Regions from separate parts of the Rahnella sp. Larv3_ips genome, predicted to be linked through region 1. Evidence: predicted binding sites of a transcription regulator. Region 1 holds the regulator's gene; the other holds the start of a gene.
What was found. Region 1 encodes LexA, which represses DNA repair genes until DNA is damaged. Its sites were predicted from a motif close to TNCTGTATGTACATACAGNA; they were not measured.

Region 1 (3,565 bases):
CGCGGTTAAGACTTAACAGCCGCCGCAGATCACCGCGCCAGGCAGAGGTTAACAGCGCAGGACTGATGCCCCGGCGCTGCATCACGCGCCAGACCAAAAACAATCCGATAAACAGCGTGAAATATTCTGAGCAGGCCGTGGCCGTGGCGGCACCACGGACATTCCAGCCAAGCCCTATCACCAGCCAAAGATCCAACACGATATTGAGCAGATTACCGGCAATCAGCAGCATTACCGGCCCACGCACGTACTGGATACCAAGCAGCCAACCCAAAATCACCAGATTTGCCAGAGACGCGGGGGCACTGTACCAGCGGATCTCCAGAAAAAGCCGCGCCTGTTCAAGCACAGACTGGCTCCCGCCGACGATGTGAAAAGCGCCTTCCATCAGGGGATGGCGGAAAAGCAAAATCACCACACCGGCGAGCACGGCCAGAAGAAAGGGTTGTACGAACGCGCGGGCCAGCAACAGGTTGTCTTGCGCACCGAGCGCCTGAGCGGTCATGCCGGTGGTACTCATGCGCAGAAAGAGCAGCATCATAAACAGGAAGGTGGTGATCATCGAACCGACCGCAACGCCGCCAAGATAGTCGGGGCTGTCGAGATGACCGATCACTGCCGTATCCACTAACCCCAGCAACGGCACGGTGATATTAGAAAAAATCATCGGTAGCGCGAGCATCCAGAGGGCTTTATCGGTCGGGCTCAAAAAGGTGTGTTTTAGCTTTTGCAGAAGGGAATGTTGTTGCATAGAGAATCTCATGCCGGAGGTTCGGGATATGCCTGTAAATGACATCGCCCCGAGAGGGGCGACGAGATGAAACGTTAAAGCTTAGCGGTATGTCAGAGGCGGCTCACGACCCGCAAATCAAAAACATGACCCTTTGGATCAACAATTTGACCCAGTCATTCGAGTTACATCAAGGCGGCAACTGAACGAACGCCGGGAGCATACGCAAGTATGTGACCAGGGTTCGGGAAGGCAGCCAACGCAGAGATAGCCCGAAGTACGAAGGTTAAATCCAGTCGCCGTTGCGAATGACGCCTACGGCCAACCCTTCAATACTGAAATTCTGCTCACGTAAATCCACCACGATAGGCTGGAACTCGCTGTTTTCCGGCAATAACTGCACCACGCTGCCCTGTTTTTTCAGGCGTTTCACGGTGACTTCATCATCAATACGGGCTACGACAACCTGACCATTACGCACGTCCTGCGTTTTATGAACAGCCAGTAAATCGCCGTCGAGGATACCGATATCACGCATCGACATACCGCTGACACGCAGCAGGAAATCGGCGCTCGGCTTAAACATCGCCGGATCAACCTGATAATGCCCTTCGATATGTTGCTGAGCGAGCAGAGGTTCACCGGCGGCAACGCGGCCGATCAGCGGTAAACCTTCTTCTTCTTCCATCAGCAGACGAATACCGCGTGACGCGCCGGAAACAATCTCGATCACGCCTTTACGTGCCAGCGCTTTCAGATGTTCTTCCGCAGCATTCGGGGAACGGAACCCAAGACGAGCGGCAATCTCCGCGCGGGTTGGTGGCATACCCGTGGTGGAGATATGATCGCGAATCAGGTCATAGACCTCTTGTTGTCTGGTCGTTAAAGCTTTCATTCCGCCCCCTGGTTGTTTATACAGTCTAGCTGTGAGTATATACAGCTAAACGGGCAATGAAAACCTAAGATTGAATAAAAACAGTGCATAAGCACGATTACTGGAAGACAGATTCCAAATCAGAACCATCGCGGCCAAAAGATGCTGACCCAGACAAAAATCGCCAATATGATGGTCAGCAGCACGGCAGCCGAGCCAATATCTTTTGCACGGCCAGAAAGAACGTGGAACTCAGGTCCGATGCGGTCAATCGCACATTCCACGGCGCTGTTGAGCAGTTCGACCACGCAAACCAGCACCACTGAGCCGATAAGTAAGATGCGTTCAATGCTGCTGACATCGAACCAGAAAGAGAGAAAAATTAACGGGATAGCAGCGCTGGCTTCCTGACGAAAGGCAGCTTCATTCTGCCACGCCGCTTTCAGCCCTTTCCATGAGTAACCGGCTGCTTTATAAATTCGGGTAAATCCAGTGACTTGGTTCGCCATTCTGTTACTGATCCTTGAGGGGTTGTCCTTCGGGTGTTTGATGCATTTTAGCGGTTTAATGGTATCTCATCACCACAGATCTCATTTGAGCTTTCTGGTATCCTTGCGGCGAAATGGCTAACAAGAGGCTTCACGTTTTTATGTCAGGTTGGCGTAGACTTTATTACACATTATTGAATTTACCGCTTTCGATGCTGGTAAAGAGCAAAGTCATACCTACAGATCCGGTTACCGAGTTGCACTTAGACCCGACGCGCCCGATCCTGTACGTATTACCTTATAACTCCAAAGCAGATTTGCTGACCCTGCGTGCGCAGTGTCTCGCCCAGAATTTGCCCGATCCCCTGATCCCGCTGGATATCGACGGAACGCTGCTGCCAAGCCACGTGTTTATCGCGGAAGGCCCGCGCGTGTTCTCGTATTACACGCCGAAGCAGGAATCCGTAAAGCTGTTCCATGACTATCTGGACCTGCACCGCAATAACCCGGAATTAGACATTCAGATGTTGCCGGTCTCGGTGATGTTCGGCCGGGCACCAGGCCGTGAAGGTCAGGACACGCCGCATCTGCGCGTGCTGAACGGGATCCAGAAATTCTTCGCCGTATTGTGGCTGGGCCGCGACAGCTTTGTCCGTTTCTCCAATACCGTTTCGTTGCGCTACATGGCGACCGAGCACGGGACGGATAAAACCATCGCACAGAAACTGGCCCGCGTGGCGCGTATGCACTTCTCCCGTCTGCGTCTGGCGGCCGTCGGTCCTCGTCTTCCTGCCCGTCAGGATTTGTTCAATAAGCTGCTGGCCTCTAAAGCCATCGAAAAAGCGATTGAAGACGAAGCGCGTAGCAAGAAAATTTCTCACGAAAAAGCCCAGCAAAACGCTATCGCACTGATGGAAGAAATTGCCGCAAACTTCTCTTATGAAGCCGTGCGCCTTTCTGACCGCGTGCTGAGCTGGACGTGGAACCGCCTGTATAAGGGCATCAACGTCAACAATGCCGAGCGCGTCCGCCAGTTAGCGCAAGACGGACAGGAAATCGTGTATGTGCCCTGCCACCGCAGCCACATGGATTACCTGCTGTTGTCTTACGTGCTTTATCACCAGGGGCTGGTGCCGCCGCACATTGCTGCCGGTATCAATCTGAATTTCTGGCCAGCCGGCCCGATTTTCCGCCGTCTGGGCGCGTTCTTCATTCGCCGTACCTTTAAAGGCAACAAACTGTATTCGACCGTTTTCCGCGAATATCTGGGCGAACTGTTTAGCCGGGGTTACTCGGTGGAATACTTTGTCGAAGGGGGCCGTTCACGCACCGGACGCCTGCTGGAGCCAAAAACAGGTACGCTGGCAATGACCATTCAGGCCATGCTGCGCGGCGGTTCACGTCCGATTACGTTAGTGCCGATTTACATCGGTTACGAGCACGTGATGGAAGTGGGCACTTACGCCAAAGAGT
Region 2 (3,565 bases), on a different contig from region 1:
AACCTCAAGTAGTTTTTCACTGAGATTAGCACACTGATTTGCCTAAACCTTCAAATACCCGGCTTGTCACAGAACGAGTCATTCTTCGCATTATAGATGATAAGTCTCCCTACTCCCGATCATGAACTCACCCTCAGTTAACGCTTCGCCGAACTCAATGAAGACATTCTTCTCGTCCTGCGATTCGATGCCGCGACGCGGTGCAGATAACCTCTGCAGCCAGTGCTTTTATTTGTGCAAGCAATTTCCACCTATACTTAAAGACCGCCAATGGAGGATTTTTATATGTGTGGACGCTTCACTCAGTACGAACCACGATCTCATTACATTGAAGTTATCTCTCCTGATAAAGAATTCGCCAGTGGCATTGATGACATACCGCTCGACCGTTACAACGTAGCACCCGGTACCCGCGTCCTTTTGCTCAATCAGCGCGAGGATAAAATATTTCTCGATCCTGTTAACTGGGGATATCAACCTGGCTGGGCGAAGGAATCAAAGCGGCCACCGATGATCAATGCGCGTGTTGAAACTGTGGCTACGAGCAGGATGTTTAGACCGTTGTTCGAGCATGGACGTGCATTAGTGATGGCCGATGGTTGGTATGAGTGGAAGAAGGATCCTTCTGACACGAAAATAAAACAGCCTTATTTTATTTATCACAAATCTCACACTCCCTTGTTCTTTGCAGCTATTAGCCGGTTCCATCCTGAAGCTGAAGATGCGCCTGATGATGACGGATTTGTGATTATCACAGCCGCCAGCGATGAGGGCTTGTTAGATATTCATGACCGCCGGCCGCTGGTACTTGATCGCGATCAGGCGCTTGAATGGCTCGACGGCGATACCCTGCCAGAACGCGCGCTAGAAATTGCAGAAAAGGAGTCGATTCCGCCTTCTGCATTCGACTGGCATCCAGTTACGAAGAAGGTAGGTAGCATCAGGAATAACGGTCCGGAACTCATTGAGCCTATAAATGACCCGCTTGTTTAAACTCTAACGCGCATCAGGTCACTAAAACGCGTCGTGTAAGCGGGAGACAGCATCTGGCGTTTCATTTCCCATGTTTTTTGTATGCCCTGACCTGCAAACCACACCCGTCCTTTTCCGCTGTGATTGATCCCATCGAGAACAGCCATGAGTTGCTCACTGTTAGAACGTGGTTTGTACTCATCAAAAAGGCCAAGCTGGGCAACTCCCTGACTGTAGAAATCCCCCAGCATCACACCGCATTTCTGAAACCTGTGGCCATCCTGCCAGATTGCATCAAGGCATTTGGTTGCGGCAGCCACTATATCCCGGCTGTCTTGGGTGGGTATCTGCAGCTTAGTGCCAGCTGTCTTACCAAAGTAGACCTCATTCACAGCAAAAGGACTCGTTTTAACGAACGCTGATATATGGCGACAATATTGACGCTCACCGCGCAGCTTCTCTGCTGCCCTCACTGCATGACTGCATATTGCTTCACGCATCAGCTCATATTCTGTCACGCGATCACCAAATGAACGGGAACAGACGATCTGCTGTTTAGTGGGAGCAAACTCTTCAAGTTCTAAACAGGGTTCACCGCGCAACTCACGCACAGTACGCTCAAGCACGATATTGAAATGCTTACGTATGAGCGGCGTCGGCGCATCGGCCAGTTGCAGGGCTGTCTTTATGCCCATGTCATTAAGCTTTTTCGATATACGCCTGCCCACACCCCACACATCCCCAACTTCGACTAAGGCCATAAGCTTACGTTGTCTTGCAAGTAGAGAAAGGTCAACAACACCTCCTGTCTTCGTCCATTTCTTTGCAGCATGGTTAGCCAACTTAGCAAGAGTCTTAGTCGGCGCAATGCCTACGCCAACCGTGAGCCCAGTCCATTGCAGAACTTTCGCCCTCACTTCGCGCCCGAACTCTTCCAGATTTTGACAATTACTGACGCCCTGTAAATTCATGAAGGCTTCGTCAATAGAATAGACCTCGACCGCCGGAGACATTTCCTCAAGCACAGTCATGACACGTGAGCTCATGTCTGCATAAAGCGCATAGTTGCTGCTGAATGTGACAATATTGTGCTTGTCGAAAAGGTCACGCATTTTGAAAAATGGATCACCCATCTTGATGCCAAGCTTTTTAGCCTCAGCACTTCTGGCAATGACACAGCCGTCGTTGTTGCTGAGAACCACCACAGGTCGCCCCTTTAAGTCCGGCCTGAACACAGTTTCGCAACTGGCATAGAAGCTGTTCACATCAGCCAGGGCAAACATTATTGAAATCCGTTAATGCTGAAGGTGACGACGCCGAAGACTTCCAACTCATCACCGCCGTCATGTAAGACAATTGGGGGGAAATCGGGATTCATAGGCACGAGCTGAAAGACTGGGTGCGTACAAAGCCGTTTGACTGTGTATTCTCCTCCCAATGAAGCGATGATTATGTCACCGTGTTTTGCCTGCAGGCTGCGGTCAACAACAAGCAATGATCCCTCATAGATGCCCGCATCCATCATGCTCATGCCTGTTGCCATTACAAAGTAAGTCGCTGCGGGGTGATTCACACAAAGTTCATTTAAATCAATACCTTTCTCAATATAGTCTTGTGCTGGAGAAGGAAATCCTGCCTGTACTTTATCTTGAAAGAAAGGGATCAGGAGCTTTATTGGCTCAGGAATTGGGTAAAAGATATTCATAATTCGCGCCCATAAATACTGTTCATGCATACAGTATAATCATGGGCATTACGTGCTGAAAAGCCCGATCATCAACATTTCTGTTATGCCGCTGATCGGCAAGGGAAGAATTTATGTGGAGGGTTCTTCATAATCTTCGGAGCTGGGCACGGTAATGATAGGCGGCGCTTCTTTCCATGGGTCCTCATTTTCAATCGCGGTATTTTTAATAACTTTGGATTGATCTTTGATGCTTGCGATCAGCGCTCTTGCATCATCCGGCTTGTCCAGTGCCAACTCCACCAGTTCGAATAGAGTCTTGATAGCCTCCGTGTGATACGCCGCTGCAGCGCCTGCTGTGTTCAGGTATTTGAAGTTGGGGATAACGGTACCGTCGCTAAACTTCCTGTCCCCGTTGTAGGTAATCGCCTCTTTACATGCCCGTTCCACGTCCTGCGCAATCAGCCCGACTTCTCTTCCCCCGTCTTTTTTACCGTAGATAGAACCGTTAAAAGTTAGAACGGATGCTAATGCGTTTTTTACTTTTTCAATGTCGAACTTGTGACGGATATCAGATCCAGATGTCCAGGTGCCGGACGCTGTCGCATTGCCGCCTCGGAGAAACTCCCATCCGCCGCCTCCAGACAACGCGACGAAATAAGACTGAATTGTAGTATCTCCAGCTCGCCGTATACCTGTCTGAGCAAGTTCGTTATACCAGCGGTAAACTGTCCAACCTATAGGATTCCCCACGCCACCGCCTGATGTGACGTTATTTATTTCTACTCGGTTGTTCTCTCCTGCCGCTACGGCTAAACCTGCAGCAGCACCAGCGGTTAGTGAACCTGAAACGGCTCCGCCTGCTGTAGAAAATGCGCCTAATGCTGCCCTTGCGGCGGCGGCGGTTGC

Region 2: umuD (translesion error-prone DNA polymerase V autoproteolytic subunit) is a predicted target of LexA. The motif match lies at 2,694-2,713, and genes of this name have one in related genera.

The regions. Positions count from the first base shown of each region.
Region 1 is NZ_MJIB01000003.1:511,618-515,182, forward strand. It holds gene dinF (MATE family efflux transporter DinF) at 1-751, opposite strand, end outside; gene lexA (transcriptional repressor LexA) at 1,017-1,625, opposite strand; gene ED901_RS02375 (diacylglycerol kinase) at 1,745-2,113, opposite strand; gene plsB (glycerol-3-phosphate 1-O-acyltransferase PlsB) at 2,254-3,565, shown strand, end outside.
Region 2 is NZ_MJIB01000005.1:474,270-477,834, forward strand. It holds gene ED901_RS11015 (SOS response-associated peptidase family protein) at 286-993, shown strand; gene ED901_RS11020 (Y-family DNA polymerase) at 990-2,255, opposite strand; gene umuD (translesion error-prone DNA polymerase V autoproteolytic subunit) at 2,255-2,677, opposite strand; gene ED901_RS11030 (pyocin knob domain-containing S74 family peptidase) at 2,789-3,565, opposite strand, start outside.